Allobranchiibius huperziae: one gene and its partner. The protein of the gene in region 1 binds, or shares a complex with, the protein of each later gene. Links are inferred from orthologs where the notes say so. Each region holds a gene or a part of one and is shown in the gene's direction. Other genes may lie near its edges. The genes, in order: uvrA and mfd.

Region 1 (12,137 bases):
GCCGCCGAGGGCCTGCACCCGCTTGCCGGCGGCGGTGCCGGTCTCGTAGATGTAGCGCGCGATGGGCGTGGACCCGACGAAGCTGAGCGCGCTCACATCCGGGTGGATGAGCAGCGTGTCGACGGCCTCCTTGTCGCCCTGTACGACGGTGAAGACACCGTCGGGCAGTCCCGCACGCTGCCACAGCCGGGCCAGGAAGAGCGACGCCGACGGGTCCTTCTCGCTGGGCTTGAGGACGAACGCGTTGCCCGCCGCGATGGCCCCCGCGCACATCCACAGCGGCACCATCACCGGGAAGTTGAACGGCGTGATGCCCGCGACCACGCCGAGCGGCTGGCGGATCGAGTAGACGTCGACGCCGGATGAGGCCTGCTCGGAGAAGCCCCCCTTCAGCAGGTTGGGCACCCCGGTGGCGTACTCGACGTTCTCCAGACCGCGGGAGATCTCGCCCACCGCGTCGCTGTGCACCTTGCCGTGCTCCGAGGTCACGATGTCGGCCAGCTCGTCCAGGCTGTCGTGCAACAGCTCCCGGAACGCGAAGAGCACGGCGGCGCGCGTCGAGAGCGACGCGTTACGCCACTCGGCGGCGGCCTTCGCAGCCGACGCGACGGCGGTGCGTACGTCGTCCGCACTCGCCAGCTCCACCTCGCCGGTCTGCTCGCCGCTCGCGGGGTTGTAGACCGGGCCGACCCTGCCGGAGGAGCCCTGCGCCACGGCGCCGTCGATCCAGTGCGAGATGCGCGTCGTCATACCGGCGACGATAGGACGTCCGGCCGCCGCGCAGACAGCCGACAGGTGGTTTTGGTCGGGGTACCTGTGCCACGGTCGAGCCCGCGCACGGCGACCGGGCCGCCGTGCCGGTGGTGAGGAGTGACCACCTATCGTCCCGGTGTGTCACTTGAAGCCGACGTCCCCGCCCGCCGTACCTCTTCGCAGCTCTCCTCCCAGGTCTTCATCGCCATCGCCACCTTGGAAGCGGTGTCGTGGCTCGCGCTGCTGATCGGGATGTACTTCAAGTGGATCGCGAAGAGCACCGACCGCGGTGTGCAGATCTTCGGGATGGTGCACGGCATCGTCTTCATCTGCTACCTGGTGGCGCTGGCGTGGGTGGCCAGGTCGCGCCGCTGGGACGCGCGGACCGCGCTGCTCGGACTGGTGAGCAGCGTGCCGCCCTTCATGACCCTGTGGTTCGAGCGGTACGCGCTGCGGCGCCACGACCTGCGCCCGCGCGGCTGAGGCGCGGACCGTGCCTCAGGCCGGGGTGAGCCCCTCGGGCACCCCTGAGCCACCGTCGGACTCACCCGACCGCGGGCGACGGGCGGCACCGAGCACGATCACGCTGGCGAGCACCACGAGCGCCATCCCGACCAGTTCGGGCGCGCTCAATCGCTGGCCCAGCACGAGTAGTCCGGCGAGTGCACCTGCAGCGGGTTCGAGGCTCATCAGGATCCCGAAGACGTGGGCCGCGAGCCGACGTAGCGCGAGCAGCTCCAGGGAGTACGGCAGCACCGAGGACAGCAGCGCGATCCCGAAGCCCTTGGCCAGTGACTCGCCCGAGAACAGCGCGTCACCGGCCCGCCATACGCCGATCGGGAGCACGACCACGGTGCCCATGGCCAGGGCGATCGCCAGCCCGTCGAGGGAGGCGAACCGCGCACCGGTCGCTCCGGAGGCCATGATGTACGCCGCCCAGCAGGCGCCCGCGGCGAGCGCCAACAGTACGCCGGTCACCGGCATCTTCGACCACGGCGTCGTCAGCGCGCCGGACACGAGGAGCACACCGCCGACGGCGCAGACCACCGCCGCCGCGTCCTGCCAGCGCCGCGACAGGACGGCGGACAGGCTGAGCGGGCCGACGAACTCGCAGGTCACAGCCACACCGAGCGGCAGATGGGCGATCGCCGCGTAGAAGCAGACGTTCATCGTGGCCAGCGTCGCGGCGTACGCCGTCACCACCCGCCAGTCGGCGCGGCTGCGGCCCCGCAGCGCTGGACGTCCGAGTGCGCACAGCAGCACGGCGGCGAATCCCAGACGCAGGCCGACCGACCCGAAGGCACCGATCGTAGGGACGAGGGTGGAGGCCAGGGCGCCGCCGAACTGGACCGACACCACGGCGGTGAGGACGAGGGCGGGCGGGGGCGGCCGGTAGCCGACGGGGAACCTCACCCCAGCGCGCTGATCCGGCCGGCGCACACCAGGGTCTCGGCCCGGTCCGTCGGCACGTCCTCCTCGACGACGCGTCCGGTCTGCGGCACGTGCAGCATCCGGCCGGTGGCGGTGAGGATGCCGACGTGGTCCGGTTCGGATCCGGGACGCGCGAAGAAGAGGAGGTCGCCGGGGGCCGCATCGGCGGGTGCGACAGGGGCGCAGTGCCGGGCCTGGTCGGAGCAGTCGCGCGGAAAACGCACCCCGAGGGTGCGCAGCGGGAGGTGCACCAGTCCCGAGGAGTCCAGCCCGTGCGGCGAGAGGCCGGCCCACAGATAGGACACGCCCGCGTGGGCCCGCACCGCATCGAGGAACGCGGCCGGGTCGACCGAGGTCGCGCCGGCGGTGGGCGCAGGATCGCCGGCACCGTCGGACTCGGAGACCCCGAGGTCCAGGTGGGCCGCTCGCAGATACCCCGGGTAGCCGCGCGGGTTCTTGTGCGACGGCTGCTCGGGGCATGTCACGAACGCCCAGTCGTCGTGCAGGTCGTGCACCTCGACCGACTCACCCGCCAGCACCTCGGTCTCCAGCCGGCCCTCGAGCCCGAGCCGACCGGCCATCGGCTCCGGCTCGGCGTCCATGGCGGCGAGCCAGCGGTCGTGGTCGGGGGAGGCGTCGAGCAGCGGGGCGTCGATGGGCCGCGGCGAGGTCGCCGTGAGCCAGAGCCCGCTGATCGACACGCGCACGAGGGCAGGACGACCTGGCGCGGTGACGGGCCGGAGCGAGTCGCCCAGCCCACTCACCATCCGCGCTCCCGCCACGCGGGCAGGTGGGGGCGCTCGGTGCCGAGGGTGGTGTCGTCGCCGTGACCGGGGTAGACCCACGCGTCGTCGTCGTGCCGAGCGAAGATGCGCTGCTCGACGTCGTCGATGAGCTGCGGGAAGGACTGGTCGTCGTGGTTCTTCGTCGCACCGACACCCCCGGGAAAGAGGGTGTCGCCGCTGAAGACGTGGTCATGACCGTGCGGGTCGGCGTAGGTCAGCACGACCGAGCCGGGGGTGTGCCCGCGCACGAGGGCGACGTCGAGGGAGAGCCCGTCGACCTGCACCGTGTCGCCGTCCTCGAGGCGTACGTCGGCCGCGATCGGCAGGTGGTCGGCGTCCGGTGCCCCGGCGTACGTGCGGGCACCGAGGGCGCGCGCCGCATCGGCGAGCGCGCCGGTGTGGTCGCCGTGCCGGTGGGTGGTGACGATCGCCTCCACCCGGGCGCCGCTCTCCCGGATCATCGCCTCGATCGCCGGCCAGTCGTTCGCCGCGTCCACGAGCACGGACGCGCCGGATCCGGTGGCGGTCACCAGGTAGACGTTGTTGTCCATCGAGGAGACCGCGAGCTTGCGGATCGTGACGCCCTCGAGCTCACGCACCAGGGCGGGCCTGCCGGGTGTCGTCCTGCCGTCGTAAGCCATCGGGCGTGTTCTCCTTCGGGACGGGACCGGCGCACAGCGTATCCAGGTCGGGCCTGTCGGACCCGGCCCCTAGCATTGGGACGTGCCCAGTGCGACCCCCCGACCGAGCCGTTCCGTCACGTCACCCAGTTCTCCCAGCTCCCAAAGCGCCGCGCCCGCCCCACCGGTGCGCGGTCACGACCACCTGCGGGTCAAGGGCGCCCGGGAGCACAACCTGCGCAACATCTCGGTCGACATCCCGCGGGACTCGCTGGTGGTCTTCACCGGTCTGTCCGGCTCGGGTAAGTCCTCGCTCGCGTTCGACACCATCTTCGCCGAGGGTCAGCGCCGCTACGTCGAGTCGCTCTCGGCGTACGCGCGCCAGTTCCTCGGCCAGATGGACAAGCCCGACGTCGACTTCATCGAGGGCCTGTCGCCGGCGGTCTCGATCGACCAGAAGTCGACCAACCGCAACCCCCGGTCCACGGTCGGCACGATCACCGAGGTCTACGACTACCTGCGCCTCCTCTTCGCGCGAGCCGGTCGCCCGCACTGCCCGGTCTGCGGCGAGCCGGTCGGCCGCCAGACGCCGCAGGCCATCGTCGACCAGCTCTTGGAGCTGCCCGACCGCACGCGGTTCCAGGTGCTGGCGCCCGTCGTACGGTCCCGCAAGGGCGAGTACGTCGACCTGTTCAGCGACCTGCAGGGCAAGGGCTACTCGCGCGCCCGGGTCGACGGGGTCGTGGTCTCGTTGTCCGAGCCGCCCAAGCTGGCCAAGCAGAAGAAGCACAGCATCGACGTGGTCGTCGACCGGCTGGTCTCCCGCGGCGGCGACCCCTCCGCGAAGCAGCGGCTCACCGACTCCGTCGAGACCGCGCTGATCCTGGCCGACGGTGTCCTCATCGTGGAGATGGTCGACCTCGACGAGGACGACCCGCAGCGCGAGCGCCGGTTCTCCGAGCGGATGGCCTGCCCCAACGAGCACCCCCTGTCGATGGACGAGATCGAGCCGCGCTCGTTCTCCTTCAACAGCCCGTTCGGCGCCTGCCCGGCATGCACCGGCATCGGCACCGAACTGGAGGTCGATCCCGAGCTGCTCGTGCCGGACGAGGACAAGTCGATCCGCGAGGGCGCGATCCTGCCCTGGGCGCAGGGCTCGACCTCGGCCGACTACTTCCTGCGGGTCATCGGCGCGCTCTCGGAGGACTTGAAGTTCTCCCTCGACACGCCGTGGCACGCGCTGCCCGAGCGGGCGCGGACGGCGCTGCTGGAGGGGCAGAACCACCAGGTGCACGTGAAGTACCGCAACCGGTACGGCCGTGAACGCAGCTACTCCACCGGCTTCGAGGGCGTCATCCCGTTCGTGAAGCGTCGCCACTCCGAGACCGATTCGGACTGGAGCCGCGAGCGCTACGAGGGCTACATGCGCGAGGTGCCCTGCCCGGTCTGCAAGGGCGCCCGGCTCAAGCCCGAGTCCCTCGCGGTCACCGTCGGCGGCCAGTCGATCGCCGATGTGTGCGCGTTGCCCATCTCCGATGCCGCGAACTTCCTGCCCGGTGTCGACTTCTCTCCGCGCGAGCGGCAGATCGCCGAGGGCATCATCAAGGAGGTCGACGCGCGGCTGGGCTTCCTGCTCGACGTCGGCCTCGACTACCTGTCCCTGGACCGGCCCGCCGCCACGCTGTCCGGCGGCGAGGCACAGCGCATCCGGTTGGCCACCCAGATCGGGTCGGGCCTGGTCGGCGTGCTCTACGTGCTCGACGAGCCGTCGATCGGGCTGCACCAGCGCGACAACCACCGCCTGATCGAGACGCTCACGCGGCTGCGCGACCTCGGCAACACCCTGATCGTCGTCGAGCACGACGAGGACACCATCTCCACGGCTGACTACGTCGTGGACATCGGGCCCGGCGCGGGGGAGCACGGCGGGCACGTCGTACATGCCGGGTCGGTGGCCGGTCTGCTCGCAAACAAGGACTCGATCACCGGCGACTACCTGTCGGGTCGGCGGGAGATCCCGCTGCCCACCGAACGTCGACCGCACGACGGTCGCGAGATCGTCGTACGCGGTGCGCGCGAGCACAACCTGAAGAACGTCGACGTCGCGATCCCGCTGGGCAACCTGGTCGCGGTGACCGGGGTGTCCGGGTCGGGCAAGTCCTCGCTGGTCAACGGCATCCTCTACAACGTGCTGGCCAACCAGCTGAACGGCGCGCGCCACGTGCCCGGGCGGCACCGCACGGTGGAGGGGCTGGACCAGCTCGACAAGGTCGTGCACGTCGACCAGAGCCCGATCGGGCGTACGCCGCGCAGCAACGCGGCGACCTACACCGGGGTCTTCGATCACGTGCGGCGCCTCTTCGCCCAGACCCAGCAGGCGAAGGTCCGCGGCTACCTGCCCGGCCGGTTCTCCTTCAACGTCAAGGGTGGTCGCTGCGAGGCGTGCACCGGCGACGGCACCCTGAAGATCGAGATGAACTTCCTGCCCGACGTCTACGTGCCGTGCGAGGTGTGCCACGGGGCGCGCTACAACCGCGAGACGCTCGAGGTGCACTTCAAGGGCAAGTCGATCGCCGAGGTGCTCGACATGTCGATCGAGGAGGCCAAGGACTTCTTCGCGTCGGTGCCCGCCATCGCCCGGCACATGACCACGCTGGTCGACGTCGGTCTCGGCTACGTCCGGCTGGGCCAGCCGGCGCCGACACTGTCCGGTGGCGAGGCGCAGCGGGTGAAGCTGGCCTCAGAGCTGCAGAAGCGCTCGACGGGCCGCACCATCTACGTGCTCGACGAGCCGACCACCGGCCTGCACTTCGAGGACATCCGCAAGCTGCTCGACGTGCTGCAGGGCCTGGTCGACAAGGGCAACACGGTCATCGTCATCGAGCACAACCTCGACGTGATCAAGTCGGCGGACTGGATCGTCGACATGGGCCCCGAGGGCGGCAACCGTGGCGGAGATGTGGTCGCCGTCGGCACACCGGAGGAGATCGCGGAGGTGCGGGCCAGTCACACCGGCCGATTCCTCAAGCCGTTGCTGGCGAAGCAGAGTGCGGCAGCGCGCCCCTCCACCCGTCGCGCAGGCACCCGCTCGCCGCGCAAGGCCAGCACGAAGGCCGCCAGCTGACGCCGTAGCTGGATCCCGCGGTTGTGAGCAAATCCGTGGCGCCGGCGTCACCTTTTCGCTGACAACCGGTGGCTGGATCCCGCGGTTGTCAGCGGATCCGTGGTGTCGGCGTCACTTACCTGCTGACAACCGCAGGAGATACACAGGCGAACCACAGCACCCGGGTGTCGACCTCGCCGGATCCGCGATGGATGATCGTTCAATGGTGAACGACAACGACCGCGCATCGACGAACGACATCGACGACGCACCCGTCAGCCCGAGCCGGCGCACCGTCGTGCGGGCGACGGCTGTCACCGGCGTGGGAATCGCCGGGCTCGGGCTCGCCGCCTGCGGTGGTTCCTCGGGCTCCGGTGGGTCCGGCTCGGCCTCAGGGGGCGGCGGTGGCGGCACGACGGTGGCCAAGGCGGACGTCCCGGTGGGCGGGGGCAAGATCCTGGGGGACGCGAAGGTGGTCGTCACTCAGCCCACGTCCGGCTCGTTCAAGGCGTTCTCGGCGATCTGCACCCACGCGGGGTGCACCGTCGGGTCCGTTGCGGACGGCGAGATCATCTGCCCGTGTCACGGCAGCCACTTCAGCATCAAGGACGGATCGGTCACGAGTGGCCCGGCTCCCAAGCCCCTGCCCGCCAAGACCGTGACCGCCGAGGGGTCCTCGCTCAAGGTCAGCTGAGCGCGGGACCGCTCGTCGAGAAGGTCGCCGCTGCCCGCCTCGGGGCCCGGACCGCGGTGGGCGCCTGACCGTCGACCTGTGACCTGCGACGACGACCGCTCGGCCGAGGCGCATGCCTGCCCTGTCGGCGGTGGTTCGTAGGCTGACCCGGTGGCAGACCCGTCGTCCTACCGTCCGAAGCCCGGGGAGATTCCGGTCGATCCGGGCGTCTACCGCTTCCGTGACAAGGACGGGCGGGTCATCTACGTCGGTAAGGCCAAGTCGCTGCGCAGCCGACTGTCGTCGTACTTCCAGGACATCGCGGCGCTGCACCCGCGGACCCGCACCATGGTCACCACCGGCGCGAGCGTCGAGTGGACCGTCGTCCGCAACGAGGTCGAGGCGCTGCAGCTGGAGTACTCCTGGATCAAGGAGTACGACCCCCGCTTCAACGTCAAGTACCGCGACGACAAGTCCTATCCCTACCTCGCCGTGACGATGGGGGAGACCTACCCCCGCGCGCAGGTGATGCGCGGCGCCAAGCGCAAGGGCACCCGCTACTTCGGTCCGTACGCGCACGCCTGGGCGATCCGCGAGACCCTCGACCAGCTGCTGCGCGTCTTCCCGGTGCGCACCTGCAGCAGCGGTGTCTTCAAGCGGGCCGGCCAGGTCGGCCGTCCCTGCCTGCTCGGCTACATCGACAAGTGCTCGGCACCGTGCGTCGGCCGGGTCACCGAGGACGAGCACCGCGAGATCGCCGCGGACTTCTGCGACTTCATGGCCGGTAACACCGCGCGCTTCCAGAAGCGCCTGGCCCAGGAGATGCGCGACGCCAGCGCCGACCTCGACTTCGAGACCGCGGCCCGCCGTCGCGACGACCTCGGCGCACTGGAGAAGGCGCTCGAGCGCTCGGCCGTCGTGCTGGGCGACGCCACCGACGCCGACGTCTTCGGTGTCAGCGACGACGAGCTCGAGGCGGCCGTGCAGGTCTTCCACGTCCGCGGCGGCCGGATCCGCGGCCAGCGCGGCTGGGTGGTCGACAAGCAGTCCGAGGGCGACCTGGGACTGGCCGAGGTCATCGAGCGGCTGCTCGGGCAGGTGTACGGCGGGGAGTCCGGCGACGGGGTGCCCCGCGAGGTGCTGGTGCCCGTGCTGCCGCCCGACCCCGAGCCGATGGCGCAGTGGTTGCAGGGTCTGCGCGGCTCGAACGTCGACCTGCGGGTGCCGCAGCGCGGCGACAAGCGCACCCTGATGGAGACGGTGCAGCGCAACGCGACCCAGTCCCTGGCCCGGCACAAGGTCGCCCGTGCCGGCGACCTGACCGCGCGCAGCCAGGCGTTGCAGGACCTGCAGGAGGCCCTCGACTTGGGTCAGGCGCCACTGCGGATCGAGTGCTTCGACGTCAGCCACATCCAGGGCACCAACGTGGTGGCGTCGATGGTCGTCTTCGAGGACGGTCTGCCACGCAAGGCGGAGTACCGCCGCTTCATCGTGCGCGGCACGCCGGCACCGGACGGCACCGTGCGACTGGACGACACGGCCGCGATGGACGAGGTGCTGACCCGCCGGTTCCGGCGCTACCTGGCCGACCGCGACGGCGCGAACGACGTGGAGCTGGATCTCGGTGACAGTCCCGACGTCGAGGAGATCGCGGGGACCGGGCCGGGTGCGCGGACACCGCCGGTGTCCGGGCCGATCGACGAGACCACCGGCAAGCCCAAGCGGTTCGCCTACCCGCCGCAGCTGGTCGTCGTCGACGGAGGCAAGCCCCAGGTCAACGCCGCGGCGCACGCCTTGGAGGCTCTCGGTATCGACGACGTGGAGGTCGTCGGCCTGGCCAAGCGTCTGGAGGAGGTGTGGGTCGCCGATGACGACTTCCCGGTGATCCTGCCGCGTACGAGCGAGGGTCTCTACCTGCTGCAGCGGGTCCGGGACGAGGCGCACCGCTTCGCGATCACCTTCCACCGTCAGCGTCGGTCCAAGGCGATGACCACCTCCGCGTTGGACGGCATCCCGGGTCTCGGCGATGCCCGGCGCAAGGCGCTGCTGAAGCAGTTCGGTTCGGTCAAGAAGATGCGTGCCGCCCCGCCGGAGGAGCTCGCCACCGTCCCCGGCATCGGCCCGGCCCTGGCGGCGACGATCCATGACCGACTGCGCGAGGATGTCGACACCACCCCGGCCGTCAACCTCTCCACCGGTGAGGTCCTCGACTGATGGGGCCCGCGACCAGCAAGGAGCCCCGATGAGTGACCAGGCCGACCCGCTCAGTTCCGCAGCGTCCCAACTGGTGATCATCACCGGCATGTCCGGTGCCGGTCGCAGCACCGCGGCCAACGTGCTCGAGGACCGCGGCTGGTACGTCATCGACAACCTGCCGCCGCAGCTGCTCGTCTCGATGGCGAGCCTGCTGGACCACGGCGGCGACGACAACGGCGACGAGGACTCGAACGGGCGACGGCTCTGCGCCGTGGTCGACATCCGGTCCCGCACCTTCTTCGCCGAGTTCACCGAGGGGCTCGAGCGGCTGCGGGCCGGCAACTACCGGCCGATCGTGGTCTTCATGGATGCGACCGACGAGGCCCTGGTGCGCCGGTTCGAGTCCGTACGCCGCCCGCACCCGTTACAGGGGGAGGGCCGGCTGCTCGACGGCATCGTGGCGGAGCGGGTCGCCCTGCGCGACCTGCGCGCCGCGGCCGACGTCCTGATCGACACCAGCGGCCTGAACGTGCACCAGCTCAGCACCAAGGTGCGCGAGATGCTCGGCGACGACAACTCTCCCGACCTGCGGGTGGCGGTGATGTCGTTCGGCTTCAAGTACGGCATCCCGCTGGATGCCGACATCGTCTTCGACATGCGCTTCCTGCCCAACCCCTTCTGGAATCCCGACCTGCGCCCGTTCACCGGCCAGGACAAGGTGGTGTCGGACTTCGTGCTCGCGCAGTCCGGGGCCGAGGAGTTCCTCGAACGCGCACTGGCCATGCTGGAGCCGGTCTTCGCCGGCTACCGCCGGGAGGGGCGCAGCTACGCCACCCTGGCCGTCGGGTGCACCGGCGGCAAGCACCGGTCCGTCGCGATCACCGAGGCGCTCGCCGAACGTCTGGGCACCGGTCGCACCCACGCCGTGACCGTCCACCGCGACCTGGGACGAGAGTGAGTGCTCCGCGGGTGACCACGCCCGCCGCGTTCGCCCGGCCGGCCGTCGCCGCTCTCGGCGGCGGTCACGGACTGGCCGCGTCGCTGCAGGCCCTGCAGCTGGTGACCGACAAGATCACCGCGATCGTCACCGTCGCCGACGACGGGGGGTCGAGCGGGCGGTTGCGCGACGAGTTCGACATCCTGCCGCCCGGCGACCTGCGGATGGCGCTCGCTGCGCTCTGTGACACCTCCGAGTGGGGACTGCAGTGGCGCGACGCACTGCAGCACCGGTTCGCCGGCGACGGCCCGCTCGGCGGTCACGCGCTCGGCAACCTGATCATCGCGTCGCTGTGGGATCTCCTCGGCGACCCGGTCGCGGGCCTGGACCTGGTCGGGCGGCTGCTCGGCGCTCGGGGTCGGGTGCTTCCGATGGCCGCGGAGCCGCTGCGCATCGAGGCCAGTGTGCTCGGCGCCGATCCGGACCGCCCGGACGAGGTCGTCGACGTCGTCGGGCAGGTCGAGGTGGCGACGGCCCGTGGCCGGGTGTTGAGCGTGCGACTGCACCCCGACCCGCCCGCGCCCTGCGTGCCGGCCGTCGAGGCGGTGGAGCACGCGGACTGGGTGATCCTCGGTCCCGGCTCCTGGTACAGCTCGGTGATGCCGCATCTGCTGGTGCCGGACCTGTGCCACGCGCTCGTGCAGACGAAGGCGCGAAAGATGTTGACGCTCAACATGATGCGGCACGACGGCGAGACCGAGGGCTTCGCCGCCGCGGACTATCTCGAGGTGTTGACCGCGCACGCACCCGACCTGCACCTGGACGTCGTGCTGGCCGACGTGTCGGTCGACGGGGAGGAGGCGGACCTGCTCACCGAGGCCGCCGGCCGCCTCGGCGCCCGCGTCGTCCGGGCCCCGGTCGCCGACACCGACACCCCCGGCACGCACGATCCGCTGCGTCTCGCAGCGGCGTACCGCGACGTCCTGGACGACTGAAGCCCCCTCACCTGCGCAAACGCGACACGCCGTACGGCGGTCGGTGGCCCTGACGGAAAAGTCGGGCCCGTGACGACCCGAGCAGCGCGTCGCCGGTGCGAGAATGACGCCCATGCCTGCGATGACTGCCACCGTCAAAGACGAGTTGAGCAGGTTCGCCGTCACCAAGACGTGTTGCCGGAAAGCGGAGATCTCCGCCGTGCTGCGCTTCGCCGGCGGGCTGCACATCATCGGCGGCAAGGTGGTGATCGAGGCCGAGCTCGACACCGCGGCGACCGCTCGCCGCCTGCGACAGGACATCGCCGCGGTCTACGGGCAGAAGTCCGAGTTGGTCGTGATGAGCGGCAGCGGTCTCAAGCGCGGCAGCCGCTACGTCGTACGCGTCGTCGGCGACGGCGAGGCCCTTGCGCGCCAGACCGGCCTCATCGACACCAAGGGGCGTCCGGTGCGCGGCCTGCCCCCGCGGGTCGTCAACGGCGCCGTCTGCGACGCCGAAGCCGCGTGGCGTGGTGCCTTCCTCGCGCACGGTTCGCTGACCGAGCCCGGCCGTTCCTCCTCCATGGAGGTCACCTGCCCCGGGCCGGAGGCCGCTCTGGCACTCGTCGGTGCAGCCCGCCGCATGGGGATCTCGGCGAAGGCCCGCG
Region 2 (5,049 bases), 1.2 Mb from region 1 along the record:
CCCGCTGCGTCCGTCGGTCCACACCTCGGTGACGCTCGTGCCGTCGGTCGACGGCTCCAGGCGGTACTCCCAGGTGGCGATGCGGGCCTTGAGGCCGGGCTTGCGCAGACCGATCGCCTTGACGTCGAACGCGAACCGGCGGCCCGGGTCCGAGGCGGTCACGACGCATCGTGTGTGCCACTTCGCGCCGAACCGGCTGTTGGCGCCGACGAACGACGTGCCGACCGGAGCGGGCCCGCCGGCGGTCTCGATGACGGCGCCGGTGTTCTCCGGGCTCCACCGCCCCATCCGGGACGGGTCGCTGATGGCCTCGAAGACCTCCTGCGGGCTGACGCCGGCGATGGTGACGGTGTCCTGGACGCTCATCTCACGGGGCATCACTCGATCGTAGGTGCCCGGCCGTCGACGTTTGTCCGCCGCGAGGGACCGGGCGATGCCGTTGCGCGGGCCCGTGAGGGCTGTCTCAGCCCGCGCCTACACTGGAAACACCACCCCGGGATCTCGTGATCCGGGGCTTTTGTGCTGCCGACCGGAAGAAATCCCGTGCGCCTCGACCCGTTGCTCGATCTGCTGTCCGGTGACCCCGCCGTACGCCGTGTCCTGGACCTCCGCAGCTCCCCGGACGTCGTCGACGTGGCTGCCTCGCCCGGCGCTCGGGCGCCGCTGCTGTCCCTGCTGACGCGCCCCGGCGACGGGGCGCGGGTGCCGATCCTGGCCGTGACCGCCACCGGACGCGAGGCCGGCGACTTGTCCGAGGCGCTGCGCAGCCTGCTGCCCGAGCACGCCGTCGCGGAATTCCCCAGCTGGGAGACGTTGCCGCACGAGCGGCTGAGCCCGCGCAGCGACACCGTCGGCCGTCGACTCGCCCTGCTGCGGCGCCTCGCGCACCCCGACCACGCCGAGCATGCGGAGCACGGCCCGATCGACGTCGTCGTGGCGAGCGTGCGCGCTGTCCTGCAGCCCATCGCCCATGGTCTCGGCGACCTGCAGCCGGTCGAGCTGCGGCCCGGCACCGACGCGCGACTCGAGGACGTCGTCGAGGCTCTCGCCGACGCGGCGTACGCCCGGGTCGACATGGTCGAACGCCGGGGCGAGTTCGCCGTTCGCGGAGGCATCCTCGACGTCTTCCCGCCGACCGAGGAGCACCCGCAGCGGGTGGAGTTCTGGGGCGACACCGTCGAGGAGGTGCGCTGGTTCAAGGTCGCCGACCAGCGCTCGCTGGAGATCGCCGAGGGCGGACTGTGGGCGCCGCCGTGCCGCGAGCTGCTGCTCACCACCGCGGTCCGCGACCGCGCCAGGGAGCTCGCGCCGCAGCTCGCCGGTGTCAGCGACATGCTGGAGAAGGTCGCCGAGGGCATCGCGGTCGAGGGCATGGAGTCCTTGTCACCGATCCTGCTCGGCGACGCGATGCAGCCGCTGCTCGACGTGCTGCTGCCCGGCACCCACGTCGTGCTCTGCGATCCCGAACGCGTGCGCACCCGCGCCGCCGACCTGGTGACCACCAGCGAGGAGTTCCTCGACGCGAGCTGGGCCAACGCGGCCGCCGGCAACGTCGTACCGGTCGACCTGCGGGGCGCGCTCGGCACCGCGTCGTACTGGAGCCTGTCCCAGCTGCGCGACCACGCGCTGGCCACCGGCCGGCCGTGGTGGTCGATGTCGTCGTTCTCCTCCGACGAGGAGCTGGTCGAGTTCGCCGAGGACGAGCTGCCGGGGGAGCGGATCACCCTGCACACGCAGGAGATCCCGGCCTACCGCAGCAACACCGAGCACGCCGTCGACGACCTGCGCAAATGGGCCGCCGAGGGGCAGCGGGTGCTCGTGGTCACCGAGGGCCCCGGCCTGGCCAAGCGGGTCACCGAGGTGCTCTCGGAGAACGACGTCACCACCCGCGCGCTCGGCCCCCTCGACCCCGGCATGGTCGAGGTCAGCACCGGCTGTCTGGGGCGTGGCTTCGCCCTGCCGTCCAGCGACCTGGTCGTCGTGACCGAGGCCGACCTGACCGGCAGCCGCGGCACGAGCGGCAGCACCAAGGACATGCGCCGGATGCCCGCGCGCCGCCGCAACGTCGTCGACCCGCTGCAGCTGCGCCCCGGTGACTACGTCGTGCACGAGCAGCACGGTGTCGGCCGCTTCGTGGAGATGATGCAGCGCTCCGTGGGCGGCGCGACCCGCGAATACCTGGTGCTGGAGTACGCCGCGTCCAAGCGCGGGCAGCCCGGCGACCGGCTCTTCGTGCCGACCGATCAGCTCGACCAGGTCACCCGCTACGTCGGCGGCGAGATGCCCACGCTCAACAAGATGGGCGGTTCGGACTGGCAGACCACCAAGTCGCGCGCCAAGCGGCACGTGCGCCAGATCGCCGGCGAGCTCATCCGGCTCTACTCGGCGCGGATGGCCACCGAGGGGCACGCGTTCGCGCCCGACAGCCCGTGGCAGCACGAGCTGGAGGACGCCTTCGCCTACATCGAGACGCCCGATCAGCTCTCCAGCATCGACGAGGTCAAGGCCGACATGGAGAAGTCGGTGCCGATGGACCGGCTCATCTGCGGCGACGTCGGGTACGGCAAGACCGAGATCGCGGTGCGGGCGGCGTTCAAGGCCATCCAGGACGGCAAGCAGGTCGCCGTGCTCTGCCCGACCACCCTGCTGGTGAAGCAGCACGTGCAGACCTTCACCGAGCGCTACGCCGGCTTCCCCGTCGTGGTGAAGGCGCTGTCGCGCTTCCAGTCCGACCGCGAGGCACGCGAGGTGATCGAGGGGCTCAAGGGCGGCGGCGTCGATCTGGTCATCGGCACCCATCGACTGCTGTCGAAGGAGGTCCAGTACAAGGACCTCGGCCTCGTCGTGGTCGATGAGGAGCAGCGGTTCGGTGTCGAGCACAAGGAGCAGCTGAAGCAGATGCGCACCGCGGTCGACGTGCTCGCGATGTCCGCGACGCCGATCCCGCGCACCCTGGAGATGGCGGTCACCGGCATCCGCGAGATGTCCACTCTCGCAACGCCGCCCGAGGAGCGTCACCCCGTCCTGACCTTCGTCGGCGGCTGGGACGAGAAGCAGATCGGCGCCGCCGTGCGCCGCGAGCTCATGCGCGAGGGTCAGGTCTTCTTCATCCACAACAAGGTGGCGACGATCGAGAAGGCGGCGACGCGGCTGCGCGAACTCGTGCCCGAGGCGAGGGTGGTGACGGCGCACGGCAAGATGCCCGAGCAGCGCCTCGAGGACGTCGTCGTCGACTTCTGGGAACGCCGCGCCGACGTGCTGGTGTGCACCACGATCGTCGAGACGGGCCTGGACATCTCCAACGCCAACACACTGATCGTCGAGCGGGCCGACCTGATGGGCCTGTCGCAGCTGCACCAGCTGCGCGGCCGCGTCGGTCGAGGGCGCGAACGCGCGTACGCCTACTTCCTCTTCCCGCCCGAGAAGCCGCTGACCGAGACGGCGCACGACCGGCTGCAGACCATCGCCAGCCACACCGACCTCGGCGCCGGCATGCAGGTCGCCATGAAGGACCTGGAGATCCGTGGCGCGGGCAACCTGCTCGGCGGCGAGCAGTCCGGGCACATCGCCGGCGTGGGCTTCGACCTGTACGTGCGGATGGTGGGCGAAGCCGTGGCCGACTTCCGCGGGGAGAACGACACCACCCCGAACGAGGTCAAGATCGAGCTGCCGGTCGACGCGCACCTGCCGCACGAGTACGTGCCGGGGGAGCGGTTGCGGCTCGAGGCGTACAAGAAGCTGGCGGTCGTGGAGGACGAGAACGGCCTCACCGAGATCGAGGCGGAGCTGCAAGACCGCTACGGCACACCGCCGCAGCCGGTCCGCAACCTGTTCGAGGTGGCGCGGCTGCGGATCATCGCCCGTCAGGGTGGGGTGGGGGACATCAGCTCCCAGGGCCGCTACATCCGGTTCGGCCCGCTGGAGCTGCGTGAGAGCCAGTCGCTGCGCCTGCAGCGGCTCTTCCCCGGCACGCTGGTGAAGCCGACGCACGCCCTGGTGCCGACGCCGAAGACGGCACCGGTCGGCGGCCAGCCGCTGCGCGACCTGGAGGTGCTGCGCTGGGCGACGGCCCTGGTGAAGGCGGTGCTGCTGGACGACATCGCGGCGGCCGCCGGAGCCGCGGGCGCGTGAGCCGGAGCGTGCTGGCATGATGACCGCTGTCGTTCGAGGAGGTCCACAAGTGAGTACGTCGCGCCGTGCCGTCGGCATCGCCGCCCTAGCCGTCACCGTCGTCGGGGTCAGCGGGTGCGGTAGCAGCCAGCTGTTCCACAACAGCACCACCGCTGCGTCCTACGACGGCACCCGCGTCAGCGTCGATCAGGTGCAGGACGCGGTCACCCAGATCAAGCAGGCGTTCGGCTCCGGCGCCGCGGACTTCAACTCCCGCTCCGCCATCACCTATCTGGTGTTCGCCGACGACTTCCAGCGCGTCGCCGCGGAGCAGGGCGGCGCGTTCTCCGCGGCGCAGGCCCGCCAGGAGTTCGCGCAGCGCAACGTCGCCAACCCCTCGACCGCCGCCATCGACGCGCTGCGCAGCAACGTCGCGGTCACCAACATCAGCAACTCCCAGGCCGGCGTCGCCGAGATCACCAAGATCGTCAACGCCGCCAAGGTCGAGATCAACCCGCGGTTCGGCCGATGGGGCGGCGCCAACGGGGTGCTCGCGACCTCGGAGCCGTGGATCGTCAGCAAGAGCTCGAGCAAGGGCTGACCATCGCCGACGTCGCGCGCGAGGCGTCGCTCGCGATCCTCGTCACTTCCCCCCGGGTGCCCGCCGGCCTGCTCAGCAGGTCCGCCTGGCAGGTGCTCGAGGCGGCCGACGTCGTCTACGCCGCGGATCCGGACGAGCCGGTGCCGGACGCGGTCCGCACCAGCGGCGTCGAGGTGCGGGCGACCCGATACGACGACCGCCGCGAGCTGGCGCGGGCACTCGCCCAGCACGACGGCCGGGTGGTCTGGATCGGCTCCGCGGACGGCGATCCCGGCCTGACCGATGCACTCGCCGGTGAGTTGACCCGGCTGGAGACCCCGCCGTCGGTGGAGATCGTC

Evidence for each region.
Region 2: the proteins of uvrA (region 1) and mfd are in contact, whole or in part, in a crystal structure (PDB 4DFC), measured with the Escherichia coli proteins. The link is inferred for Allobranchiibius huperziae from one-to-one orthologs.

The regions. Positions count from the first base shown.
Region 1 is NZ_JACCFW010000001.1:1,842,779-1,854,915, reverse strand. Bases 3,421-6,913 are described here. They hold uvrA (excinuclease ABC subunit UvrA), read left to right. Parts: upstream 3,421-3,776; coding sequence 3,777-6,713; downstream 6,714-6,913. Other genes in these bases: HNR15_RS08785 (MBL fold metallo-hydrolase), read right to left, coding at 3,421-3,610. In the rest of the region: HNR15_RS08805 (CoA-acylating methylmalonate-semialdehyde dehydrogenase), read right to left, coding at 1-750; HNR15_RS08800 (DUF3817 domain-containing protein), read left to right, coding at 892-1,236; HNR15_RS08795 (EamA family transporter), read right to left, coding at 1,252-2,166; HNR15_RS08790 (NlpC/P60 family protein), read right to left, coding at 2,163-2,885; more of HNR15_RS08785, read right to left, coding at 2,945-3,420; HNR15_RS08775 (Rieske (2Fe-2S) protein), read left to right, coding at 6,916-7,386; excinuclease ABC subunit UvrC, read left to right, coding at 7,537-9,579; RNase adapter RapZ, read left to right, coding at 9,608-10,519; HNR15_RS08760 (gluconeogenesis factor YvcK family protein), read left to right, coding at 10,531-11,493; DNA-binding protein WhiA, read left to right, coding at 11,606-12,137. UniProt on the Escherichia coli protein: The UvrABC repair system catalyzes the recognition and processing of DNA lesions. UvrA is an ATPase and a DNA-binding protein. A damage recognition complex composed of 2 UvrA and 2 UvrB subunits scans DNA for abnormalities.
Region 2 is NZ_JACCFW010000001.1:687,902-692,950, forward strand. The notes cover bases 155-4,331. They hold mfd (transcription-repair coupling factor), read left to right. Parts: upstream 155-543; coding sequence 544-4,131; downstream 4,132-4,331. Other genes in these bases: HNR15_RS03320 (SRPBCC family protein), read right to left, coding at 155-378; HNR15_RS03330 (hypothetical protein), read left to right, coding at 4,181-4,331. Outside these bases: more of HNR15_RS03320, read right to left, coding at 1-154; more of HNR15_RS03330, read left to right, coding at 4,332-4,711; HNR15_RS03335 (MazG family protein), read left to right, coding at 4,678-5,049. UniProt on the Escherichia coli protein: Couples transcription and DNA repair by recognizing RNA polymerase (RNAP) stalled at DNA lesions. Mediates ATP-dependent release of RNAP and its truncated transcript from the DNA, and recruitment of nucleotide excision repair machinery to the damaged site.